Regions from separate parts of the Streptomyces graminofaciens genome, predicted to be linked through region 1. Evidence: predicted binding sites of a transcription regulator. Region 1 holds the regulator's gene; each other region holds the start of a gene.
The links. Region 1 encodes HrcA, which represses chaperone genes, less so after heat shock. Its sites were predicted from a motif close to TTNGCACTCNGNNNNNCNGAGTGCNAA; they were not measured.
Positions count from the first base shown of each region.

Region 2: a site for HrcA is predicted at 1,305-1,331, ahead of groL (chaperonin GroEL). Genes of this name have one in related genera too.
Region 3: a site for HrcA is predicted at 3,213-3,239, ahead of SGFS_RS25330 (FmdB family zinc ribbon protein). Genes of this name have one in related genera too.

Region 1 covers NZ_AP018448.1:8,603,446-8,610,274, reverse strand. Annotated here, with positions in the region: gene SGFS_RS37835 (16S rRNA (uracil(1498)-N(3))-methyltransferase) at 1-58, opposite strand, end outside; gene SGFS_RS37830 (nitronate monooxygenase) at 58-1,143, opposite strand; gene dnaJ (molecular chaperone DnaJ) at 1,346-2,485, opposite strand; gene hrcA (heat-inducible transcriptional repressor HrcA) at 2,487-3,503, opposite strand; gene SGFS_RS37815 (MBL fold metallo-hydrolase) at 3,784-4,518, shown strand; gene SGFS_RS37810 (DUF3097 domain-containing protein) at 4,566-5,372, shown strand; gene hemW (radical SAM family heme chaperone HemW) at 5,484-6,716, opposite strand.
Region 2 covers NZ_AP018448.1:6,328,063-6,334,891, forward strand. Annotated here, with positions in the region: gene groL (chaperonin GroEL) at 1-1,141, opposite strand, end outside; gene SGFS_RS27160 (cold-shock protein) at 1,556-1,762, opposite strand; gene SGFS_RS27165 (MoaD/ThiS family protein) at 2,225-2,500, opposite strand; gene thrC (threonine synthase) at 2,640-3,926, opposite strand; SAM riboswitch class I at 3,944-4,101, opposite strand; gene SGFS_RS27175 (glucosyl-3-phosphoglycerate synthase) at 4,233-5,177, shown strand; gene SGFS_RS27180 (alpha,alpha-trehalose-phosphate synthase (UDP-forming)) at 5,347-6,738, shown strand.
Region 3 covers NZ_AP018448.1:5,920,013-5,926,841, reverse strand. Annotated here, with positions in the region: gene SGFS_RS25350 (hypothetical protein) at 11-193, shown strand; gene mscL (large conductance mechanosensitive channel protein MscL) at 264-740, opposite strand; gene SGFS_RS25340 (CpaB family protein) at 885-1,457, opposite strand; gene SGFS_RS25335 (S-methyl-5'-thioadenosine phosphorylase) at 1,825-2,715, opposite strand; gene SGFS_RS25330 (FmdB family zinc ribbon protein) at 2,868-3,200, opposite strand; gene SGFS_RS25325 (MFS transporter) at 3,401-4,678, opposite strand; gene SGFS_RS25320 (potassium/proton antiporter) at 4,970-6,538, opposite strand; gene SGFS_RS25315 (penicillin acylase family protein) at 6,829-6,829, shown strand, end outside.

The DNA.
Region 1 (6,829 bases):
CGAACATCCCGCCGGGCAGACGCCCGAGCGAATCGACCACGAAGACGGGAGCGGTCATCAGCCCTCACTCCCGCCCGCACGCCCGGCGGTGAACTCGGCCTTCGCGGCGGCGAGTTCGGCGGCCAGCACCCGCACCAGCTCCCCGGCGGGCAGCGCGCGGGCCATCCGGTGCCCCTGTCCGGCCCACAGGGCCATGCCCTGCGCGTCCCCGGCCTTGGCGGCGGCCTTGCGCAACGGCGAGGTGAGGTGGTGGACCTCGGGGTAGGCGACCGGCGCGTACGGGCCGTGCTCGCGCAGGAAACGGTTGACCAGGCCGCGGGCCGGGCGCCCGGAGAAGGCGCGGGTCAGCTCCGTACGGACGAAGAGCGGGTCGGTCAGCGCCTGCTTGTGCACGGCCTGCGCCCCGGACTCGGGGGTGGCGAGGAACGCGGTGCCGAGCTGGGCCGCGCTCGCGCCCGCCGCGAGGAGGGCGGCGATCTGGCTGCCGCGCATGACGCCGCCGGCGGCGACGATCGGCAGGGCCACGGCCTCGCGGACCTGAGCGAGCAGGGCGAGCAGCCCGATGCCGGCGCAGTCCCGCTCGGGGTCGTCGCGGTGGGTGCCCTGGTGGCCGCCGGCCTCGACGCCCTGCACGATCACGGCGTGCGCGCCGGACCGCTCGACGGCCTGGGCCTCCTCCGCCGAGGTGGCGGTGACGAGGGTGAGCGTGCCCTTGCGGGCGAGGGACTCGATGACCTCGGGGGTCGGGCAGCCGAAGTGGAACGACACCACGGGCACCGGATCGTCGAGGAGTACGGCGAGCTTGGCGTCGTACCCGTCGTCGCGTCCGCTGTCGGGGTCGCCCAGCTCGGTTTCGTACCAGGTGGACTCACCGGCGAGTTGTTCGGCGTACACCTCGACGGCGCCGGCGTCGGCGTACTCGGGCTGCGGCATGAACAGATTCACACCGAAGGGACGCGAAGTGAGGCCCCTCAGCGTCTTGATCTCCTGATACATCCCGTCGGCCGTCTTGTAACCGGCGGCGAGGAACCCGAGCCCACCGGCCTCGGACACGGCGGCGGCCAACGGCGGCACGGAGACACCGCCCGCCATGGGGGCCTGCACGATCGGAAGCGGAACGAGATCGGTCAGCGCGGAGGACATGACGGCATGGTGTCATGCCCCTCGAACAACACCGAATTGCCCCCGCCAGCCGCGTTGCCGGATTGCGGCCCGGTGGGGGCTTGTCGCGCGGTTCCCCGCGCCCCTCAAAGGGACGCGGGACTGTCGACATGCGGCTCCGCCGCGTGGGCGCGAGCAACCACCGCGAGCAACCACAGGGAACCCGCACCCGCCGAACGACTCCTCAGCGCCCGTTGAACGCGTCCTTGAGCCGGGAGAACAACCCCTGCTGCCCGGGCTGGAACTGCCCCGTGGGCCGCTCCTCGCCACGCAGCACGGCGAGCTGCCGCAGCAGGCCCTCCTGCTCGGGATCGAGCTTCGCGGGTGTCTGCACCTCGACATGCACGATCAGATCGCCACGCCCCCCGCCCCGCAGATGCGTGACGCCCCGCCCGTGCAGCGGAATCGACTGCCCGGACTGGGTCCCGGGCCGGATGTCGACCTCCTCCAGCCCGTCCAGCGTCTCCAACGGCACCTTCGTGCCCAGCGCCGCCGCGGTCATCGGAATCGTCACCGTGCAGTGCAGATCGTCGCCGCGCCGCTGGAACGTCGGGTGCGGCAGCTCGTGGATCTCGACGTACAGGTCACCGGCGGGACCGCCACCGGGGCCGACCTCGCCCTCACCGGCCAGCTGGATCCGCGTGCCGTTGTCGACACCGGCCGGGATCTTCACCGTCAGCGTCCGCCGCGACCGGACCCGCCCGTCGCCCGCGCACTCGGGGCAGGGGTTGGGCACGATCGTGCCGAACCCCTGGCACTGCGGGCAGGGCCGGGAGGTCATGACCTGGCCGAGGAAGGACCGCGTGACCTGCGAGACCTCACCGCGGCCCCGGCACATGTCACAGGTCTGGGCGGTGGTGCCCGGAGCCGCGCCCTCACCGCTGCAGGTGGTGCAGATGACGGCCGTGTCGACCTGGATGTCCTTCGTCGTGCCGAAGGCCGCCTCGTCGAGGTCGATCTCCAGCCGGATCATCGCGTCCTGGCCCCGGCGCGTACGCGACCGCGGCCCCCGCTGGGACGCCGTACCGAAGAACGCGTCCATGATGTCCGAGAAGTTCCCGAAGCCACCGGCGCCGAAGCCGCCCGGGCCCGCGCCGCCGCCGCTCTGCGAGAGCGGGTCGCCGCCGAGGTCGTAGACCTGCTTCTTCTGCGGGTCCGACAGCACCTCGTAGGCGGCGTTGATCTCCTTGAACCGCTCCTGGGTCTTCGGATCGGGGTTGACGTCCGGGTGCAGCTCGCGCGCGAGCCTCCGGAACGCCTTCTTGATCTCGTCCTGAGACGCGTCGCGGCGCACGCCGAGTACGGCGTAGTAGTCCGTGGCCACTTTAGGACTCCGCCAGGATCTGTCCGACGTACCGTGCCACCGCTCGTACCGCTCCCATCGTTCCCGGATAGTCCATGCGCGTAGGTCCGACCACGCCCAGTTTCGCTACTGCCTCGCCGCCCGAACCGTAGCCGACCGAGACGACCGAGGTGGAGTTGAGTCCCTCATAGGCGTTCTCGTGACCGATCCGTACGGTCATGCCCGAATCCCCCGCCTCACCGAGCAACTTGAGGAGCACGACCTGCTCCTCCAGTGCCTCCAGCACGGGCCGGATGGTGAGGGGAAAGTCATGTCCGAAGCGGGTGAGATTGGCCGTTCCGCCGATCATCAGCCGCTCCTCGCTCTCCTCCACGAGTGCTTCGAGGAGCGTGGAGAGCACGGTCGCGACCGTACCCCGGTCCTCCACGTCGAACGCCTCGGGGAGGTCCTCGACCAGGCGCGGTACGTCCGTGAAACGACGGCCCGCGACCCGGCTGTTCAGCCGTGCCCGCAGATCCGCGAGAGACGTTTCTCCGAACGGCGCCGGGCAGTCCACCAGCCGCTGTTCCACCCGGCCCGTGTCCGTGATCAGCACGAGCATGAGGCGGGCGGGGGCGAGCGACAACAGTTCCACGTGCCGCACGGTCGAACGCGTGAGCGAGGGGTACTGCACGACGGCGACCTGCCGCGTCAGCTGCGCGAGCAGCCGAACGGTCCTGGCCACCACGTCGTCGAGGTCGACCGCGCCGTCCAGGAAGTTCTGGATGGCGCGCCGCTCGGGCGGGGTCATCGGCTTGACGCCGGCGAGCTTGTCGACGAAGAGGCGGTACCCCTTGTCGGTGGGGATGCGGCCCGCACTGGTGTGCGGCTGCGCGATGTACCCCTCGTCCTCCAGGGCCGCCATGTCGTTGCGGACGGTCGCCGGGGACACGCCGAGGTTGTGCCGCTCGGTGAGCGCCTTGGAACCCACCGGCTCCTCGGTGCCGACGTAGTCCTGGACGATGGCGCGCAGCACTTGCAGCCTGCGTTCACTGAGCAACGCGCACACCTCCAGCTCTCGTCTCTCCCGCCACTCCCCCTTGGCACTCGCCCCGGGCGAGTGCCAGCACTCCCGCGCCCAGTGTACGGCGGTGGGGTACGGCCACGGCAAGGCCGGTCCAGCCATGCCATGCCGACGTGTACCGACCTGTCCGGCGATGTCGCACCACTGCTCCTCCGCGTTCCGGCCGCTTTCCGGCCGTCTTCTACTCGCGAGTAGGTGATGGTTGTGGCGCTTTCGCCTCGGCGGGGTGCGGAGGGGCTACGGCTAGCGTCGAGGTATGACGGTGACTTGGGAAGAGTCCGGGTGGGAAGAGGTGACGCGCCGGGTCGGGCGGTGCCGGCTGCCCGTATGGGACTGCACGGCCGGGCTCGTGGTCGGGGACGGGGCGGTCCTCCTGATCGACGCGGGATCGAGCCTCGGAGAGGGCGCGCGGTTGCGCAACGAGGCGCGGCGGCTGCTGGGCGGCGCCCGTGTGACACATCTCGCGCTGACGCACTCCCACTTCGACCATGTCTTCGGGGCGGCGGCGTTCGCGGGGGTGGAGGTGTTCGGCGCGGTGGGCCTGGACAAGGCCCTCGCCCGCGACCGGGAGGAGCTGCGCGCCGACGCCGTACGCAACGGTCTCGACGCCGGGGAGGCCGCCGAGGCCGCTGACCTCCTGGTGCGCCCCCACCACCATGTCTCCGGCGAGTGGACCCTCGACCTCGGCGGTGGCGTGCAGGTACTGCTGGCGAACGTGGGCCCGGGCCACACGGCGCACGACCTCGCGGTGCTCGTGCCGGGTTCCCCTTCGTCCCCGGAGGTGGTGTTCTGCGGCGACCTGGTGGAGGAGTCGGGTGATCCGCAGGCCGGCCCGGACGCGGTCCCCTCCCACTGGCCGGCGGCCCTGGACCGCCTGCTGGACCTGGGCGGCGAGGACGCGCTGTATGTGCCGGGGCACGGGGCGGTGGTGGACGCGGCGTTCGTCAGGGCCCAGCGGGACGCGCTGGCGGTCCGCTTCGGCGTGTCGTAGGGCCTCTTCGACGGCTTCTCCGATCGTCATCTCCTATCGTCATCCGAATGCGCCAGTACTCACCGGACCTGACCCCTCCCTGGAAGAAGCCCAAGCCGGTACCGGAGGTCCCGGCCGACCCCGGTCTGGTGGTCGAGGAGCCCGGCACGGGTTTCTGCGGCGCGGTGATCCGCTGCGAGGCGGGCACGGTCACGCTGGAGGACCGCTTCGGCAAGCACCGGGTGTTCCCGCTGGAGCCGCGGGGCTTCCTGCTGGAGGGCAGGGTGGTGACGCTGGTACGCCCGTCCTCCTCGGCCCCGGTCCGCCCGTCCCGCACGGCCTCCGGGTCGGTGGCGGTCCCGGGTGCACGCGCGCGCGTGGCCCGCGCCGGGCGCATCTATGTGGAGGGGCGCCACGACGCCGAACTGGTCGAGAAGGTCTGGGGCGACGACCTGCGCATCGAGGGCGTGGTGGTGGAGTACCTGGAGGGTGTGGACGACCTCCCCGCGATCGTCGCAGCCTTCGCGCCCGGCCCCGACGCCCGCCTCGGAGTCCTGGTCGACCACCTGGTCCCCGGCAGCAAGGAGTCCCGCATCGCGGCGTCGGTGACCAGCGAACACGCCCTGGTGGTCGGCCACCCGTACATCGACATCTGGGAGGCGGTGAAGCCGTCGTCGTTGGGCATCCCGGGGTGGCCGCGCGTCCCTCACGGCCAGGACTGGAAGACGGGCGTGTGCCGAGCACTGGGCTGGCCGGAAAACACCGGGGCGGCGTGGCAGGGGATTCTGGGGCGGGTGCGGTCCTACAAGGACCTGGAGCCGGAGTTGCTGGGGCGGGTGGAGGAACTGATCGACTTCGTGACGGCTCCGCGGTAGCCGTCCTGTCCGACCTGGCTGCGGGCAGTCGTGCCGCTGGGGCGGCACGGGTGGGCGCAGCGGCACCTCGTAGCCGCCGAGCTGCGGGCCTCCCCGCCCCGCCCCGGCGCCTCAGTCCACCAGGTCCCGCACCACCGCGTCCGCCAGCAGCCGCCCGCGCAGCGTCAGCACCGCCCGCCCCTCCTCGTACGGACCGGCCGCCAGCAACCCGTCCGTCAGGGCCCGCCCGGCCGCCGTCAGCCCATCCGGCCGCAGCAGCGCCAACGGCGCCCCCTCCCGCAGCCGCAGCTCCAGCAGGATCCGCTCCACGCGGCGGTCCTCCTCCGTGAGGAGTTCGCGCCCGGCGCCCGGTGAGCGGCCCGCCGCGAGGGCCCCGGCGTACGCCCCCGGATGCTTCACGTTCCACCAGCGCACCCCGCCCACATGGCTGTGCGCCCCCGGCCCCGCACCCCACCAGTCGGCGCCGCGCCAGTACAACTCGTTGTGAAGGCAGCGGGCGGATGCGGACGTGGCCCAGTTCGACACCTCGTACCACTCGTAGCCCGCCCCGGACAGCGTCTCCTCCGCGATCAGGTAGCGGTCCGCGTGGACGTCGTCGTCCGTCATCGGGACCTCGCCCCGGCGGATACGGCGGGCGAGCTGTGTGCCCTCCTCGACGATCAGCGCGTACGCCGAGACGTGGTCGGGGCCGGCGCCGAGCGCGGCGTCCAGGGAGGCCCGCCAGTCGTCGTCGGACTCGCCCGGTGTGCCGTAGATCAGGTCGAGGTTGACATGCTCGAAGCCCGCCGCCCGCGCCTCCGCGACGCACGCCTCGGGGCGCCCGGGCGTGTGCGTACGGTCCAGCACCTTCAGGACGTGCTGCCGCGCGCTCTGCATGCCGAAGGAGATCCGGTTGAAGCCGCCGGCCCGGAGGGTCGCCAGGTACGCCGGGTCCACCGACTCCGGGTTCGCCTCCGTCGTGACCTCCGCGTCGTCCGCGAGGCCGAACTCGTCGCGGATCGCCCCCAGCATCCGTACGAGGTCGTCGGCGGCCAGCAGCGTGGGTGTGCCGCCGCCGACGAAGACCGTGCGGACGGGGCGCGGGTCGTCGCCGAGGACCTTGCGGGCCAGGCGGATCTCGTCGATCACGGTGTCCGCGTAGTTGTCGCGGGAGGCCAGCACCCCACCTGTGCCGCGCAGCTCGGTCGCGGTGTACGTGTTGAAGTCGCAGTAGCCGCAGCGGGTCGCGCAGTAGGGGACGTGCAGATAGAACCCGAGGGGACGCGCCGCCGCCCCGGCCAGGGCGTGCGCGGGCAGCGCCCCGTCGTCGGGGACGGGCTCACCGTCGGGGAGTGCGGAAGGCATGCCTTCCATTGTCCACGGTCCAGGTGCGAGCCCACAAACGAGGCCCTTCGAAAATCAGCGGATCATTAAGAGAATCCTGGATTTCATTGAGCAGCCTCCTGCCACGACCTACG
Region 2 (6,829 bases), 2.3 Mb from region 1:
CACCGGCCTTGATGACCGCGACACCGCCGGCGAGCTTCGCCAGGCGCTCCTGCAGCTTCTCGCGGTCGTAGTCCGAGTCGCTGTTCTCGATCTCGGCGCGGATCTGGTTGACCCGGCCCTGGACCTGCTCGGAGGAGCCGGCGCCGTCGACGACGGTCGTCTCGTCCTTGGTGATGACGACCTTGCGGGCACGGCCCAGGAGGTCGATGGAGGTGTTCTCGAGCTTGAGACCGACCTCCTCGGAGATGACCTCGCCGCCGGTGAGGATGGCGATGTCGTTCAGCATCGCCTTGCGGCGGTCACCGAAGCCCGGGGCCTTGACCGCGACGGACTTGAAGGTGCCGCGGATCTTGTTGACGACCAGGGTCGACAGGGCCTCGCCCTCGACGTCCTCGGCGATGATCAGCAGCGGCTTGCCCGACTGCATGACCTTCTCCAGGAGCGGGAGCAGGTCCTTGACGTTCGTGATCTTGGAGTTGGCGATGAGGATGTAGGGGTCCTCGAGCACCGCCTCCATGCGCTCCATGTCGGTCGCGAAGTACGCCGAGATGTAGCCCTTGTCGAAGCGCATGCCCTCGGTGAGCTCGAGCTCCAGACCGAAGGTCTGCGACTCCTCGACCGTGATGACGCCTTCCTTGCCGACCTTGTCCATCGCCTCGGCGATCAGCTCGCCGATCTGGGTGTCGGCGGCGGAGATGGAGGCCGTGGAGGCGATCTGCTCCTTGGTCTCGACCTCCTTGGCCTGGTCGAGCAGCGCACCGGAGACGGCCTCGACGGCCTTCTCGATACCGCGCTTCAGGGCCATCGGGTTGGCACCCGCGGCGACGTTGCGCAGGCCCTCGCGTACGAGCGCCTGGGCGAGAACGGTCGCGGTGGTCGTACCGTCACCGGCGACGTCGTCCGTCTTCTTGGCGACTTCCTTGACCAGCTCGGCGCCGATCTTCTCGTACGGGTCCTCGAGCTCGATCTCCTTGGCGATGGACACACCATCGTTGGTGATCGTGGGGGCGCCCCACTTCTTCTCGAGGACGACGTTGCGACCCTTGGGGCCGAGCGTCACCTTGACGGCGTCCGCGAGCTGGTTCATGCCGCGCTCGAGGCCGCGCCGCGCCTCCTCGTCGAACGCGATGATCTTGGCCATGTGAAGTGGTCCCTCCAGGACTGGGGGTGATTCCTTCGGACCGCGCCCGCGCCCGCGACGGACGGCTCGCACACCTCGTGGTTCCTTGCCCCACCTGGCCTGCGGGCCTCACCGACCCGGTCCTTCTTTGTCACTCTCACCTTCAGAGTGCTAACGCCAATGATTAGCACTCGACCCATGCGAGTGCAAGCGGCTCTCGGTGATCCGACAGAGATATGCAGGTGAACGCCCTCACGCGCCAGCGCGCGCCCCCGCGCCCCCATGCCCCACGGAGGCGCCCCCGGACACAGCTCCTGGACGCAGCCCTGGACGCACAACCCCCCGGGCACGCAGAAGGGCCCGCACCCCTGGACTGGGATGCGAGCCCCTCCGAAAAGAACGAAGAACGTCGCTGCGACAAACCGGCGCGTTGCTTCAGCTGGTCGCGAGCCGGACCATGTCCGCCTGCGGCCCCTTCTGACCCTGCGAGATCTCGAAATCGACCCGCTGGCCCTCTTCCAGGGTGCGGTAACCGTCCATCTGGATCGCGCTGTAGTGGACGAATACATCCGCACCACCGTCGACCGCGATGAAGCCGTACCCCTTCTCCGCGTTGAACCACTTGACGGTGCCCTGAGCCATGCCTAACTCCCCTATTACTGGCCCTTGCACAGATCCACACTTCGCGGATCCGGGTCATACCTCACCCCCCAACGGTTGGGGGTGTGCGCCGGAACGCGTCGACCGCGGCCGAATGTATCTGTCCAACTGCCCTCTGCAACAGGTCAATCGGACGAGAAATCTGGACACGACCGGTCGGGAATGTACGAAGAATTCGCCCGAATTCAGGGCAAGTCGGGCCCGACAAAAGGAATGAAACGCGCAAAAGCCCTACGCACTTTGGCTACTTCATATAGGGCGCGCGGCAGAATTACATATGCACTCGGCATGGAATCTGTGGGCCGGTCGAACCGGGTTCCCCAACTCTACAGTGCTCAACCATACAGAATTGCCCCCTCCGCTTCTCTCACGGAGGGGGCAATTCGATGAACACTCGGTAATCAAAGTTACCGACGGTTACTACTCACGGGTACTGAACCCGGGTCAGCCGCCGGCGACGGCGGGGATGATCGACACACCCGCACCGTCCGGCGTCGCCGTCTCCAGCCCCTGCTCGAACCGGACGTCGTCGTCGTTCACGTACACGTTCACGAACCGACGCAGCTTGCCCTGGTCGTCGAGCACGCGGGCCGCGATGCCGTTGTGGTTCTTCTCCAGATCGGCGATGACCTCGGCGAGGGTCGCACCCTCGGCACTCACCTCGGCCTGCCCGCCGGTGTAGGTACGAAGGATGGTGGGGATGCGAACGTTGACGGACATGACGTGTGACCTCCGGATACGTACAGAAGAGCTAGGGGCGCGGGGCTGAGTTCAATGTGCGGCTGCCGCCGCGTGGGCGCGACCGGCGCCGCGCGTGGAGCGTGACCCCACGGGCCCGCAGACGAACAACCAGCAGGCCTTACGCAAGACCGGCTTCGCGGAACGAATCGAGGTTGGGCCGAATGGTCGCGGTCAGCCCGGTCCCGGCCACCGCGTCCAGCGTCTTGAGACCGTCACCGGTGTTGAGGACGACGGTCGTCAGCGTCGGGTCGAGCAGACCGCTCTCGATGAGCTTCTTCGTCACGCCCACCGTCACACCACCGGCGGTCTCCGCGAAGATCCCCTCGGTCCGGGCCAGCAGCTTGATCGCGTCGACGACCTGCTCATCGGTCACGTCCTCCACGGCCCCACCGGTCCGCCGAGCGATGTCGAGGACGTAGGGACCGTCCGCCGGGTTGCCGATCGCCAGCGATTTGGCGATCGTGTTCGGCTTCTGCGGCCGTACGACGTCGTGGCCCGCCTTGAACGCGACGGACACCGGCGAGCAGCCCTCGGCCTGGGCGCCGAAGATCTTGTACGGCTTGTCCTCGACGAGCCCGAGCTTGATCAGCTCCTGGAGCCCCTTGTCGATCTTCGTCAGCTGCGACCCGGAGGCGATGGGCACCACCAGCTGGTCCGGCAGCTGCCAGCCGAGCTGCTCGCAGATCTCGTACGCCAGGGTCTTGGAGCCCTCCGCGTAGTACGGCCGGAGGTTGACGTTCACAAAGCCCCAGCCCTCGCCGGCCGGGTCGCCGATCAGCTCGGAGCAGAAGCGGTTCACGTCGTCGTAGTTGCCCTCGATGCCGACGAGCTCGCCGCCGTAGATCGCGGCCATGACGACCTTGCCCTGCTCCAGGTCGTGCGGGATGAACACGCACGAGCGGAAGCCGGCGCGCGCGGCGGCGGCGCCGACGGCACCGGCGAGGTTGCCGGTGGAGGAGCAGGAGAGGGTGGTGAACCCGAAGGCACGCGCGGCTTCGAGCGCCTGCGCGACGACCCGGTCCTTGAAGGAGTGGGTGGGGTTGCCGGAGTCGTCCTTGATGAAGAGCTTGCCGGTGTCGACGCCGAGCGCGCCCGCCAGGTTGTCCGCCTTGACGAGCTGGGTCCAGCCGGGGTTGATGTTCGGCTTGGTCGCCACGTCGGCCGGGACCGGCAGGAGGGGCGCGTACCGCCAGATGTTCGCGGGGCCGGACTCGATCCGCTTGCGCAGCTCCTCGGTGTCGTAGCCGGAGAAGTCGTACGCGATCTCCAGCGGCCCGAAACACTCCTCACAGGCGAAGACGGGCCCGAGGGGGACGCGGTGACCGCATTCGCGACAGCTCAGGGCGGCGGCGGGTCCGAGGTCTACTGTGGAATCGGTGGTGCTTGCAACAGTCTGCGCAGCCATGGAGGCGAGGCCCTTTCTCCTCATCTTCCTCACGACGCATCTCGCCGTGAGACGGATTTGGCACCTTCCCTAGCCGGGAGCCTCGCGGTGCGATCGTCAATGATCGTTCACGAGACCGGCTGGAGGGTTGCCGGGGCTTCATCGGGCCGTATCCCTCTGCCCCTCTGGATGAGCGGTATTCGGTTGTATGCGCACACGAACATCGACATGCGATGGTCATCAGCGTTGTCCAAGACTGTAACCGAAGGCCAGGACAGTTGAGAGAGCCGTCCGAACCGCGAGATGAACGCAGAGGAGCCGCGCACTGTGCTGAAGGAAGTCGAGCGCTGGCTGAGCACCCGCTCCTGGTCCGTGACCGATCGCCCGCTCCACAAGATCCTGGCCGCCAAACGCGCCACCGGCCAGACGGTAAGCGTCGTCCTGCCCGCGCTCAACGAGGAGGAGACGGTCGGCGACATCGTCGCGATCATCCGTCATGACCTCATGGAGCAGGTCCCGCTCGTCGACGAGATCGTCGTCGTCGACTCCGGCTCGACCGACCGTACGTCGCAGGTCGCCGCGGCGGCCGGCGCGACGGTCGTCCACCGCGACGAGATCCTCCCCCGCATCCCGGCCGTCCCCGGCAAGGGCGAGGTCCTGTGGCGCTCCCTGCTGGTCACGCGCGGGGACATCGTCTGCTTCGTCGACGCGGACCTGAGGGAGTTCTCGTCGGACTTCGTCTCCGGCATCGTGGGCCCCCTGCTCACCGACCCCGGCGTGGACCTCGTCAAGGCCATGTACGACCGCCCGCTCGGCTCCGCCGCGGGCCAGGGCGGCCGGGTGACGGAACTGATGGCCCGCCCCCTGCTGAACATGCACTGGCCGCAGCTCGCGGGCTTCGTCCAGCCGCTCGGCGGCGAGTACGCGGCCCGCCGCGGCCTGCTGGAACAGCTCCCGTTCCCGGTGGGCTACGGCGTGGAGCTGGGCATGCTGGTCGACTCGCTGCACATCGTGGGCCTCGACGCCCTGGCGCAGGTCGACGTCGGCGTCCGCAAACACCGCCACCAGGACGGCCAGGCCCTCGGCCGCATGTCCGCCGCGATCTACCGCACGGCCCAGCTCCGCCTGGCCCGCGGCCATCTGATCCGCCCGGTACTGACCCAGTTCGAGCGCGGGGAGGACGGTTTCGAGCCGCGCACGTACTCGGTGGACCTGGAGGAGAGGCCGCCGATGGCGGAGATCGAGGAGTACGTACAACGAAAGGCGGCGTAGGTCTTTCGGGGCGCGGGGCTGTGTCGATGTGCGGCTCCGCCGCGTGGGCGCGACCAGCGACAACGAACGCTCACCCGCGCCACCACAGACCCACCCACCCCATTGGGCGCTCCTGTATACGGCTCAACCACACGTTTGACCACCGAACCCCCGGGCTAGGTTGAGCCGTATGGCATCAGCCGCACAGATCCTCGTCGCGTCGAACCGCGGCCCCGTCACGTACACGCTGGACGAGAAATCCGGCGAACTCACAGCGAAGCGCGGCGGCGGCGGCCTGGTCTCGGGCCTCTCCGCGATCGGCCCGGACGCGGGCGCCCTCTGGGTCTGCTCCGCGCTGGGCGACGGCGACCGCGAGGCCGTACGGCGCGGGGTCGCCGAGCCCGGCGTCCGCATGCTCGGCATCGACGCGGACGTGCACGCCACCGCGTACAACGGCGTGGCCAACTCCGTGCTGTGGTTCCTGCACCACATGCTGTACCAGACCCCGCTCGAACCCGCGTTCGGCGCCGAGTTCCGCGCGCAGTGGGCGGCGTACGAGACGTACAACCGCGCGTTCGCCGAGGCGCTGGCGGAGGAGGCGGCCGAGGGTGCGGCGGTCCTGGTGCAGGACTACCACCTGGCGCTGGCCCCGAGAATGCTGCGGGAGCTGCGCCCGGACCTGCGGATCGGCCACTTCTCCCACACCCCCTGGGCCCCGGCGGAGTACTTCCGCCTCCTCCCCGACGACATCGCGGCGCAGCTGCTGGGCGGCATCCTCGGCGCGGACCGGGCGGCGTTCCTGACCCGGCGCTGGGCGGACGCGTTCACCGAGTGCTGTCACGCGGTACTGGGCCCGGGTATCCCGTCGGGCACCCGGATCGGGGTGCACGGGCTGGGCGCGGACGCGGACTTCCTCCGGGCGCGGGCGCACGAGGCGGACGTCGAGGAACGCATGGCGGTGCTGCGGCAGGAGGTCGGCGAGGGCCGCAGGACGATCGTGCGGGTGGACCGCACGGAGCTGTCGAAGAACATCGTGCGGGGCCTGCTGGCGTACCGGGAGCTGCTGGACACCCACCCCGAGTGGCGCGAGCGGGTCGTGCACGTGGCCTTCGCGTACCCGTCGCGCCAGGACCTGGCCGTGTACCGGGAGTACACCGCTGAGGTCCAGCGGGTGGCCGACGAGATCAACTCCGCGTACGGGACGCCGGGTTGGACCCCGGTGGTGCTCCACGTGAAGGACGACTTCGCTCGCTCCCTGGCGGCGTACCGCCTGGCGGACGTGGCCCTGGTCAACCCCATCCGCGACGGCATGAACCTCGTCGCGAAGGAGGTACCGGTCGTGTCCGACGAGGGGTGCGTGCTGGTGCTGTCGCGGGAGGCGGGTGCGTACGAGGAACTGGGCGAGGACGCGCTGGTGGTCAACCCCTACGACGTCACCGGCACGGCGACCGCGCTCCACGAGGCCCTGACGATGCCCCCGCACGAACGAGCGGAACGCACGAAGAGACTGACAGCCGCGGCGACCGCCCTCCCCCCGACCCAGTGGTTCCTGGACCAGCTACGGGCGCTGGACGCCCCGTAAGGGAAGCGGGGAACTGCGCGAACAAGCCCCCCGCCGGCCCACGGCCGACGAACAAGGCCCGGGAGGTTGGGCTGGGGGCGCAGCCCCCCAG
Region 3 (6,829 bases), 2.7 Mb from region 1:
CTCTGGAGGCATGAGTACCGCTCCCGCACCCGAGCCGCGTGACCCCAAGGCCGCGCTGGTCTTCGACGACCCGCTGAGCCGGCCGTCCTCCGACGACACCGACCACGGGTGGGGCGAGCGGCCCGGCGGTGACAGCGACAGCGCGGCCGACCTGAAGCGCTTCCTCGACGAGAAGCCGCCGCACCACATCTGAGGCGGCCGGCTCGAACACCACCGCCTCCACCATGCCCGGCATTCTCGGGCGGCCGCTGTGAGTCGCTCGGCTACTCGCGGTCGTGGCCCGAGCCTCGCTGGGCCACCAGGGCGTCGCGGATCTCCTTCAGGACCTCCAGCTCGGTCAGCTCGATGACCTCCTGGGTGCCTTCCTTCGCCTTCCGGCGGGCCTCCTGGCGGGCCAGGTACTTCGACATCGGCAGGACCATCAGGAAGTACACGACGGCCGCGGTGATGACGAAGGTCAGCGTGGCGCCCAGCACCGAGCCCCACAGGATCGGGACGCCCTTTGTCACCGTGCCGTCCGGGGCCACCTCGCACGGGTGCTGCAGACAGGAGCTGTAGCTGTCGAGGTTCTTGGTGCCGATCGCGCCGACCAGTGGGTTGATGACCCCCTTCACCACTGAGTTCACGATGTTCGTGAAGGCCGCGCCGATGACCACGGCCACGGCCAGGTCGACGACGTTCCCCCGCATCAGGAAGGCCTTGAAGCCCTCCAGGATGTTCGGCTTCTTCTTCTCGATCACCACGAGGCCTCTCTGCGCAAGCTGCGGAACAAACGACTCCGCAAACTACGTCAGAGCATGGTCGATGTGTCCAAGGGGGTCCCCCTGATGAAGGACTTGGAGACCCCGCGAGCGCAACTGCCCTGCGGGGGCGGCCTGGTGAGGTCAGCACAGCGTCACCGCCAGACGCGCGGTGGCGCCCGCGCCGGCCAGCCGGGCCGCTGTGGGCCGGGGTACGGACAGGACGACCAGCGCGCCGCTCTCCGTGGCGCTCGCGCGCGGGACGTCGGACACCCGGGCCCCGCGTGCGACCACCCTCGCCTCGCCGCCACCCGGCGTGGACTCGCCGGCCGCGATCACGTCGACGCGGTCGCCGGGGCGCAGCAGCCGTACCGTCGCGCCGTCGGCGATGCGTACTGGTGCCGCCACCATCTCGACGGTGCGGCGCTCGGGGAGCGGGTCGGCCACCGGGTGGCCCCGGACCCGTTCCGCGTCACCCGGCCCCGCGCCCGCCGCCAGCAGTGCCGTCGCGATCACCGCCAGGCCTGCGGCCACGGCTCGCCTCCGGCATCGGACGAGCCGTCGCAGCCGGTGGGCTCCGCCTTGTACCCGTAAGGGGGCGAAGTGCGGTACCTCGGAGGTGGGAGGGGTGTCGGTGCCGGGTGGGCCGGCGGCCCAGGACGGGGTGCGACGTGCTGAGGGTGCGTAGGAGGGGACGTGCGCGGGAGAGAGGGACATGAGGACCACCACCTGGTGCGTGAGATCGGCTTGCGGTCCCACGATGAGGGGGTGCGGCGGATCGTGCTGGAGGCCGTGGACTACTGGCCGGTTGTGGAAAACCTCGCCACTCGAACGACGAATTCCGCCCCCGCCGCCCCTACCCGATCCCGTCCCCTGGGGGCGGCAGCCCCCAGACCCCCGCTGTCGGCCTGAACGGCCTCGTCCTCAAACGCCGGACGGGCTGAGGGGCCTGGGGCGGGTGGATCGTCTGGGGTGGGGGTGGGGTGTTGGCCTTGCGGCCTCGTCCTCAAACGCCGGACGGGCTGAGGGCGCCTGAGGGCGCCCGAGGCGGGGTGGGTTCCGGACGGGGTGATGCCCCCGGCCCCTACGGCAGCGCGAACCCCGGATCCATCCCGCCCAGCGCCTTCGCGCACAGGCAGTCCCGTGGGGCGTCGGCGGGAGGGAGCGCGGCGACCGCGTCGAAGAGGACGCCGCGCAGGCGGTCGACGTTCGCCGCGAAGACCTGCAGGACCTCCTCGTGCGAGACGCCCTCCCCGGTCTCGGCGCCCGCGTCGAGGTCGGTCACGAGGGTCAACGAGGTGTAGCAGAGCTCCAGTTCGCGGGCGAGGATCGCCTCGGGATGCCCGGTCATGCCGATCACGGACCAGCCCTGGCCCCGGTACCACAGCGATTCGGCGCGGGTCGAGAACCGGGGCCCCTCGATGACGACCAGGGTGCCCCCGTCCACCGGCTCCCAGTCCCTGCCGCGCGCGGCCTCCAGGGCGGCCTTGCGGCCGACGGGGCAGTACGGGTCGGCCAGCGAGACGTGGACGACATTGGGGACGGTGCCGTCGGGCCTCGGCAGACCGTCGAAGTACGTCTGCGCCCGTGACTGCGTACGGTCCACCAGCTGGTCCGGTACGAGAAGGGTTCCCGGGCCGTACTCCGGGCGCAGCCCGCCCACCGCGCACGGGGCGAGCACCTGGCGTGCCCCGACCGAGCGCAGTGCCCACAGGTTGGCGCGGTAGTTGATGCGGTGCGGCGGCAGATGGTGGCCACGGCCGTGTCGGGGGAGGAAGGCCACCCGGCGCCCGGCGATCTCGCCGAGGAAGAGGGAGTCGCTGGGCGGACCGTACGGGGTGTCCACCTGTATCTCGGTCACGTCGTCGAGGAAGGAGTAGAACCCCGAACCACCGATGACACCGATCTCGGCCGACCCCGCCGAGGCCCCGGAACCCGCCTGGGCCACCCGCTCCACCTGCTCCGTGTTCGCCATGCCCGCACCCTAGCCGGGCCTCCGCGAACACCGCCCGCGCATTGGCGGAACGACACCCGGCCCCGGCGGAACACCGACCGGCCCCGGGAGACGCCAAAGACCCCGTCGCCTGAAGACGACAGAGTCCCTGAACGGGGTGGCTGACGGAGTGGCTACGCGGCCGAGCTGCTGCTCGTGGAGGAAGAGCCCGAGGACGACGACTTCGAGTCGGACGAGGACGACGAGGACGACGTCGACGAAGTCGAGGACTTCGCGTCCGAGGACGACGACGCCGGCTTCGACGACGCCGGGCTGCTGCTCGACGACGAGCCACGGCTGTCGTTCCGATAGAAGCCGGAGCCCTTGAAGACGATGCCGACCGCGGAGAACACCTTCTTGAGGCGGCCATTGCAGCTGGGGCACTCGGTCAGGGCGTCGTCGGTGAACTTCTGCACCGCTTCGAGGCCCTCACCGCATTCGGTGCACTGGTACTGGTACGTCGGCACTGGTTCTTCCTCCTGGCACTCTCACTCGTTGAGTGCTAACGATCGTCCATGTTAACCCGTGCCGCCAACGAATGGAGTAACGCACGTCACCTGCCACGGGCGGCGGTCGGGGCTTGACCCCCACGAGAGCCTTCTGGCGCAAGTGGGAAGCCGTGTGAGCGGTGGATTCACAGTGACCCGTTCCACGGAGAAGTCACAGGTCACATCTCACCGATCGCGACAGGTTCGCGACGGGCCGCGTGGCGGGTGACCATGCGGGTCACGCGCCGCGGCGCCAGCCGCCCGCGCAGCGCCACCAGGGTCGCCAGCGCCAGTGCCGTACCGGCCATCGGCACCAGGAACCCGGCGCCGTCCCACAGCCGGTCCTCCAGCTGTCCGGCGACCGTCACGGCGGCCGCCTGACCGAGGGCGACCGCGCCGGTGAGCCAGGTGAAGGCCTCCGTGCGGGCGCCGGCGGGGACCAGGGAGTCGACCAGTGTGTAGCCGGTGATCAGGGTGGGCGCGATGCACATGCCTACCAGCAGGCCGAGCGTGGCGAGGACGAGCACCGAGTCGGCGGTCCACAGGGCGGAGGCCACGAGCGCGAGTGCCGTGTAGCCGACGATCAGGCGCCGCTGTGGGGCCACCTTCCAGGCGATCGCGCCGCAGACGATGCCCGAGAGCATGTTGCCGGCCGCGAAGACGCCGTACAGGACGCCGTTCATGCCGGGCTCGCCGATCGACTCGGAGAACGCGGCGAGTGAGACCTGCATACCGCCGAAGACCGCGCCGATGCCGAGGAAGGTGGCGATCAGAACGCGCACCCCGGGGACCGAGAGGGCGGGAGCGTGCTCCACGCGCGCGTGCGGCGCGGTGGCCACCACGGGCTGCGTGCTCTTCTGCGCGGCGAACAGCAGACCGCCGACCAGTGTCAGCGAGGCCTCCGTGACCAGGCCCGCGGCCGGGTGCACGGTGGTGCACAGCGCGGTCGCCACCAGCGGGCCGAGCACGAAGGTCAGCTCGTCGGTGACGGACTCGAAGGCCGCCGCGGTGGTCATCAGGGGCGAGCCCTGGAGCCTCACTCCCCAGCGGGCGCGGACCATGGGCCCGATCTGCGGCACCGAGGCCCCGGTCGGCACGGCGGCGGCGAACAGCGCCCACAGAGGGGCGTCCATCAGCGCAAGCGTGGTCAGGGAGAGGCCCGCGACGCCGTGGACGAGGATCCCGGGGATCAGGACGGCCCGCTGGCCGTGGCGGTCCGCCAGACGGCCGCTGTACGGCGCGAACAGCGCCATCGAGACACCGGTCACGGCGGCGACGGCGCCGGCCGCCCCGTACGAGCCGGTGGTGTGCTGGACGAGCAGCACGAGGGAGATCGTCAGCATCGCGAACGGCTGGCGCGCGGCGAAGCCGGGGAGCAGGAACGTCCAGGCGCCGCGCGTGCGCAGCAGTTGCCCGTATCCCGGGCGGGACGTGTCGGAGGTGACCGTGGATGCCACGGCCCGTGCCTTTCTGCCGCCTGGTAGCGCGCCCGTGCGGGGGGCGCCGAGAGCTGTCCTCTTGCGCTACTGCGGTAGATGCCGGCGCCCCTTCGAAAAGGGCGTCCCGGCCGCCATACGTTCGCGCCAGCTCTGCTTCAGACAGAGTTGGTTCGATCAAGTGCGCCTTCATCGTACAGGGACATGGGGCGGGTGACCTGTGAAAATGAGCACTATGGCGGGCCCCGCCTCTGATTCAGGAGGGTGTGAACGGTACGAACCTGCCGTCGACCCGGTCGCCGGCCCCCTCGCCTAACTCCGCGACGCGCCGTTCCCGGCCCCCAGCCACCCCGCCAGCTTTCCGCCCTGGCCGACGGCCCTCAGCCGCTTCTCCGCGGCGTCCCGGACGGGATCGGTGGCGACCACCAGCAGCTCGTCGCCGCGCCGCAGCACCGTGGACGGCAGGGGGACGAAGGACGTGCCGTCGCGGACGACGAGGGTGACGGCGGCGCCCGCGGGCAGTCGCAGTTCGTTGACCTCGACGCCGTGCATCCGGGACTTCTCCGGGATGGCGACGGACAGGAGATGGCCGCGCAGGCGCTCCAGGGGGGCCGACTCGATGCCGAGGTCGGCGGCCTCCGGGTCGCCGCCCAGGCGGAGCTTGGCGGCCAGCCACGGCAGTGTCGGGCCCTGTAGGAGGGTGTAGACGACGACCAGGACGAAGACGATGTTGAAGATCTGGCGGTTGGCCTCGACGCCCTCGACCATGGGGATCGTCGCCAGGATGATGGGCACCGCGCCGCGCAGTCCGGCCCATGACAGCAGTGTCTGCTCACGCCAGGGCAGCCGGAACGGCAGCAGCGCCACGACGACGCTCAGCGGCCGGGCCACCATGGTCAGCGCCAGGCCGATGACGAGCGCGGGCCAGATGTCGTCGCCCATCTCGTGCGGGGTGACCAGCAGGCCGAGCAGCACGAACATGCCGATCTGGGCGATCCAGCCGAGCCCCTCGGCGAAGCCGCGCGTGGCCGGCCAGTGCGGCAGCTTGGAGTTGCCGAGCACCATGGAGGCCAGGTAGACGGCGAGGAATCCGCTGCCGTGGGCGAGCGCGCCGGCGGCGTACGCGGTGACGGCGATGGCCATGACGGCGATCGGGTAGAGGCCGGAGGCGGGCAGCGCCACATGCCGCATCGCGTAGGCGCCGAGCCAGCCGCTGGCGAGGCCGATCGCCGCGCCGATGGCCAGCTCCAGGGCTATTTTGCCGATCAGGACGTACCAGTGTTCGACCTGCCCCGTCTGGGACAGCGAGACGACGAGGATGACCACCGGGGCGTCGTTGAAGCCGGACTCGGCCTCCAAAGTGCCCGTCACACGCGCGGGGAGGGGGATTTTCCGCAGGACGGAGAAGACCGCGGCGGCGTCCGTGGAGGAGACCACCGCCCCGATGATGAGTGACTGCCGCCACTCCAGCCCGATCAGGTAGTGCGCGCCCGCGGCCGTGACGCCGACGCTCACCGCGACTCCGACCAGCGCCAGCGAGGCGGCGGCAGGCAGAGCCGGTTTGATCTCCTTCCACTTCGTGCCGAGGCCACCCTCCGCCAGGATCACGACGAGGGCCGCGTAGCCGATGACCTGGGTCAGTTCGGCGTTGTCGAACTGGATGTCGCCGATGCCGTCCTGGCCCATCGCGACGCCGATGCCCAGGTAGACGAGCAGGCTGGGGAGCCCGCTGCGCGACGAGATCCGGACCGCGGCCACAGCGACGAGCAGGACGAGCGAGCAGACGAGCAGGAGCTGGTTGAGGTGGTGAACAGTCAGCGGCCGTTCCTTTCTCGCCGATCCGGACCCGCGCGTCAGGGTGCGTGGGTCCGAGCTGTGTATGGGGTTGGAGCGCCGGAACCGAGTCCCCGGGGCGGGGTCCACGCGTGCGTGGACCTGCGAAAGCCGATCACGGAAGCAGGTGTGCTGCGGTTACTTCAGCGCCAACACTTCGTTACCTTACCTAACTCTTGACGATTTCTTGACGCTCCAGAGGGCAAGATCGAACGTCCGTCCGCGCCAGTTCTCGACTCCGCGTCAAGTCGTGTCGGGCCCTGCGCCTATGGTTGCTCCAGCGTTCAGTACAAAGCACAGCCCGACCTGCCGCTCGTGTTAGGACAGCAAGGACAGCGA